DNA from 2 places in the Desulfotomaculum defluvii genome. Region 1 is predicted to be linked to the other one. Evidence: riboswitches for the same ligand, from Rfam matches in the RefSeq annotation. Region 1 holds a riboswitch; the other holds the start of a gene.

Region 1 (2,400 bases):
TTTGGGAAATTTTTTGGTTTTGAAATGGAAAACGGGGTGCCCAAACACTTTTTATCTATGCCTAGGGAAAAATTATTAGAACTACTCACCAATACCTCAATTAATTGGTTGGCGAACGACGGAATCTGGTTTCAAGCAGTTGAATTTAAACACGGTATGAATGATGCAAAAAGGTGTAATGATTCATGTTGGGGAAAATTTTCACCCTTTGAGGCAGATACCATAAAAAGATTTTTAGGGTTGTCAGAAAAACCGGGACTCGAAGGCTTAAAGAAAGCACTGCAAATGAGGATGTATGCTAGAATAAATGTGCAATCCGTTATCGATGAAGGTCCCAATAGTATTGTTTTCCAGATGAATGACTGTCGGGTACAGGCAGCCAGGAAGCGTCAAGGGTTAGAGGATTATCCCTGTAAGTCTGCCGGCTTAGTTGAGTACACTCAGTTTGCCAAAACCATAGATCCTAGAATTAAGACTGAATGTATTGGTTGCCCACCTGATGCTCATCCCGAAGAATGGTACTGTGCTTGGCGTTTTACATTGGTTGAAGAAGCTTAGAGTCATAGACCGAGAACAATTTAATATAATATTATAATTACTGGAATAGGTGCTTTGCTCAATATAAGGTAAAGCTTGAAAGGGAAGTCGGTGTAAGACCGACGCGGTACCGCCACTGTAATGAGGAGGGGCCCCACAAATCGCCACTGGGAAAAATCCTGGGAAGGCGTGGGGTTCCGATGATCCAGAGCCAGGAAACCTGCCTATTCTAGGTTACCACAATGCCTACGGATGTATAGGAGGTGGTTTCATGGTGTTTGTGCCGTCTTTACCGGCACCGTCATAAAACCCCGGTACATTGGTGGAACCGGGGTTTTTTATTTGTCACTGTGCTACAAACAACAGGTAATTATTAACAGAGAAGGTGAGTACAAACATGAAGAAAAAAAGAATTTGGTTAAGGCTTATGTCAATACTAACAACCCTTTGTTTTATTTTGAATATCACTGCGTTATTAACTATACCAAACTTGGCAGCGGCCAGTGAGCCGGGGGAGAGCTACACTGCCAGCCAGCTATCCCAAAAAGCCATTGAATTTATACATAAGCAATATAAGGCTGGAGTAAAAATCGATGGCTATACTGCCTATGTGTTAACCCTGAGCGGAGAGGATTTAGGGTCTGAAAAATGGACCAATAATGGCAAAACGTTAAAAAAGGAAATAGTAGAATTGTCTGATTTGCTGGGGGATAATCTTACTTTAGTTAGTTATATATGCGCCACCCAGAATGGTGATGGTAGTTTTGGACCTTTGGGCAATGAATATGGAACTAAAGTACCATTGCTGGCTTTAGCATCCATTAAAGATGACCTAGAGAGTGGAGCAGATAAGCAACAGGTAGAGGATACCATTAGTAAAGCTATTACCTATTTCAAACAAAAGTATCAAAACGGTACTATTGCCTATGATGCACAAGGGTTTGACTTTGATTATCGTTGTATAGAAGCCTTAGTCAAGGCGGGTGAAGATCTGTCAGTAGGAGGTTGGGTTCAGCAGGAAAAGTCTTTAGAAGAAATTGTAATAGCTTCTGCTGTGGCTACTGCCTCTGATCAATCAGCCACAGCAGTGGAATTAGCCAAAGAGTTGACAGCACTAAATGCAGTTCAATCATACTCAGCAAATGCAGTTGAACCAAGGTTAGCCACTGCAGTTAGTTTGGAGGCGGCACCAAATGAAGCTGAGTCAGCCCCGGCTACAGAGGCTACAGCCGAAGAAGTAAACAATGAAACTGAGATAGACCAAGACGAAGCCACAGAGGTCGAAATAGAAGCGACGTTTGAAACTGAATCAGTCCCAGCTACAGAGGCTACAGCCGAAGAAGTAAGCAATGAAACTGAGATAGACAAAAACGAAGCCACAGAGATCGAAATAGAAACAACGTTTGAAACTGAATCAGCCCCAGCTACAGAGGCTACAGCCGAAGAAGTAAACAATGAAACTGAGATAGACCAAGACGAAGCCACAGAGATTGAAATAGAAACAAAGGTTGAAGTTGAATCAGCCCCCACCACAGAGGCTCCAACTGAAGAGGAAATCAATGAAGTTGAGTTTGGCGAAACCACCGAAACTAAATCATCTTTAACTGATGAAGTGTACTCAGATATTGTCACAGAAATTAATTTAGACGAAACAAATCTAGCTGACTCTACTGTAGATCCGACAGTTAGATTTGCCTTAGTTAATAAAGAAAGCCTTGGGGCACCGGATATAGCTACCTTAGCCAGTGCTATTGCAGAAAGACAGGCAGCAGATGGAAGTTTTGGAAACAACATCTACGATCATGTGACAGTACTTATAGCATTGGGTAAAGCAGGCATACTGGGAAGTATCGACCAAGGAAA
Region 2 (2,400 bases), on a different contig from region 1:
TCAAGGTTATGGGAAGTGACACCAGCAGCTGCTTTGTGGAGACCCGGGTCTATATAATCAGGCCCTACTTTGAAGGGTTGTACCCTAATACCCCGCCGTCGGAAAGCTGCCAGTAACCCTAGGGTTAGGGTTGTTTTTCCTACGCCACTATGGGTTCCGGCCAGAACAATTCTTGGTATTTTCATAGTTGACTCCTGTTTGAATATTCTATCTTTTTAATCAGGGTTAGTAACACAAATTATAGTATAAAATTTATGGCAATTCAAGGAAAATTAACCAAGGTATGGTTTCTCTTTTTTGGTCTATCCTTCACTAACCCCTGCCTCTGCAAATGTAGCCATTTCGTTAATGATACGTAAGGCAGATTCGATAATTGGGAAAGCTAAGGCGGCACCTGTGCCTTCACCCAATCTCATTTCCATATGCAGAATAGGTTTTAATTCTAACTTCTGCATCATGATACGATGACCTGGTTCTTCTGATACATGGGAGGCAAACATGAACTTTCGGCTTAAGGGTGCCAGGGCTATTGCTAGCATAGCTGCTGCACCGGAGATAAAACCGTCCAGTACTACCGGAATTCCCGCCGCAGCGCAACCCAATATAACTCCCGCCATAGCACCTATTTCTAAACCACCCACTTTGGACAGCACATCTAGGCCATCATTGGCATCGGGAAGATTAACCGCCAGTCCCCGCTTAATCACTTCTATCTTATGCTGCAGCCCTTTGTCATCTATACCTGTACCTCGACCTGTAATTTCCTCCGGAGCCACTCCTGTAAGGGCAGCTAATATAGCGGCGCTGGGAGTGGTATTACCAATACCCACCTCACCAATACCAACCAGAGCCGGACGTTCTTTTACTTGCTGATGCAGAAGGGTAATACCAGCCTCAATGGATTCAATGGCCTCTTCCCTGCTCATGGCAGGGCCTAAGGTAAAATTATCTGTACCAGACTTTACGCGACAGGAAATAAGCCCTTCCTTTTCCAAAGGGGGTCCAGTGACTCCAACATCAGCTACCACAACTCTAGCACCAGCCTGGCGGGCCAATACATTGATACCTGCACCACCCTGTAGGAAGTTAAAGATCATTTGAGGAGTTACTTCCTGGGGAAAGGCACTGACCCCTTCGGCCGCAACCCCGTGATCTCCTGCTAATACCAGAGAAACTTTCTCCTGTGGAAGTTTCGGCAATGGTAACCGCTGGATACCTGCAATTCGCCAGGCAATCTCCTCTAATATTCCCAGGCTGCCGGGTGGTTTGGTCAGTCTGTCTAACCTTTGTCGAGCCTGTTCCTCACAGGACTGGTCCGGTACTTGAATCTTAGACAATGTTTCAGTTAATAAAGACATTATTATTACCTCCTTCATTTTTGTGGACTACTAGAAAAACAAAAAAATTCCCAGCCTTAATAGGCCGAGAACTTTTCCATCATTCTCAAAATTCATATTTTTACAGGCAGGTCTCCTGACTTGCGGTCATTGCCTGATACCCGCCTTCCCAACCTTGGGTCAGTGGCTAAATGGGTAACAGCCTATCGCTTACAGTGGCGGGACCGTTCGGGAATTACACCCGATTCCCTATTCTCCCCTAGGGGCACCTGGAAAAATTATACTTTTTTAGTATTTTATCGTTATTTTAAGTTTTAGGCAATATATTTTTTATTGCTGCATTATATATTATTATTACTAATTCCAAAAAGCCATAAGTTTCAGAATAGTATCAATATTTTGTATTGGATTAATTGGATTTTTATGGACATAATGGAATATATATGTTATGATGGCACCATAATTTAATACCTTAAATGTTTGGTTCCCCTGCGGGGCTTAAAAGGGAATCGGGTGTAAATCCCGAGCGGTCCGGCCACTGTAACAGGCTAGTTTGTTTCATGTTTAGACCACTGGTTATGCTGGGAAGGTAGAAGCAAATTATAACCTGAGTCAGGAGACCTGCCAAACAAAAAACTGACCCTCCCGAGGAGAGGCAAGCAGTTATACCGGGGTTACCTGGTTATTTTGCTCTGCCTTAACCTTTGTTAGTTAAGGTTTTTTATTTTAAAAAGGTGGTTTTTATGATGGAAAAAATAGCTATTCTTTTGGTCACCTTTGGCACCAGCGTAAATCAAGCAACTGCTGCATTTAAAAAACTTGAAGATAAAGTCAGAGCAGTCTTCCCCGCTATAGAACTACGCTGGGCCTATACAGCCAAAAGCATTCGTGGTGCTTTAGCCCAAAAAGGTATCCTGATAGACAGCCCTATTACTGCTTTAGCTAAGCTCCAAGATGAGGGCTATACTCGGGTGGTGGTTCAGTCAGTCCATATATTACCAGGTCAAGAGTTTTATGATCTGGTGAATGTGGTAGAAAATATGTCCCACCTACAAGGTACTGC

Evidence for each region. A riboswitch is a leader RNA that binds a small molecule or an ion and turns the genes downstream of it on or off. The one in region 1 is predicted to bind cobalamin.
Region 2: it holds a riboswitch for cobalamin, as region 1 does, so the genes downstream of both, cobT (nicotinate-nucleotide--dimethylbenzimidazole phosphoribosyltransferase) here and ACYQ03_RS16125 (S-layer homology domain-containing protein) in region 1, are expected to answer to the same signal.

Annotation. Positions count from the first base shown of each region.
Region 1 covers NZ_BAAHYV010000008.1:146,479-148,878, forward strand. Annotated here, with positions in the region: gene ACYQ03_RS16120 (DUF6125 family protein) at 1-558, shown strand, start outside; cobalamin riboswitch at 589-779, shown strand; gene ACYQ03_RS16125 (S-layer homology domain-containing protein) at 935-2,400, shown strand, end outside.
Region 2 covers NZ_BAAHYV010000007.1:937,768-940,167, forward strand. Annotated here, with positions in the region: gene ACYQ03_RS11675 (cobyrinic acid a,c-diamide synthase CobB) at 1-185, opposite strand, end outside; gene cobT (nicotinate-nucleotide--dimethylbenzimidazole phosphoribosyltransferase) at 303-1,358, opposite strand; cobalamin riboswitch at 1,447-1,625, opposite strand; cobalamin riboswitch at 1,802-1,980, shown strand; gene ACYQ03_RS11685 (sirohydrochlorin cobaltochelatase) at 2,081-2,400, shown strand, end outside.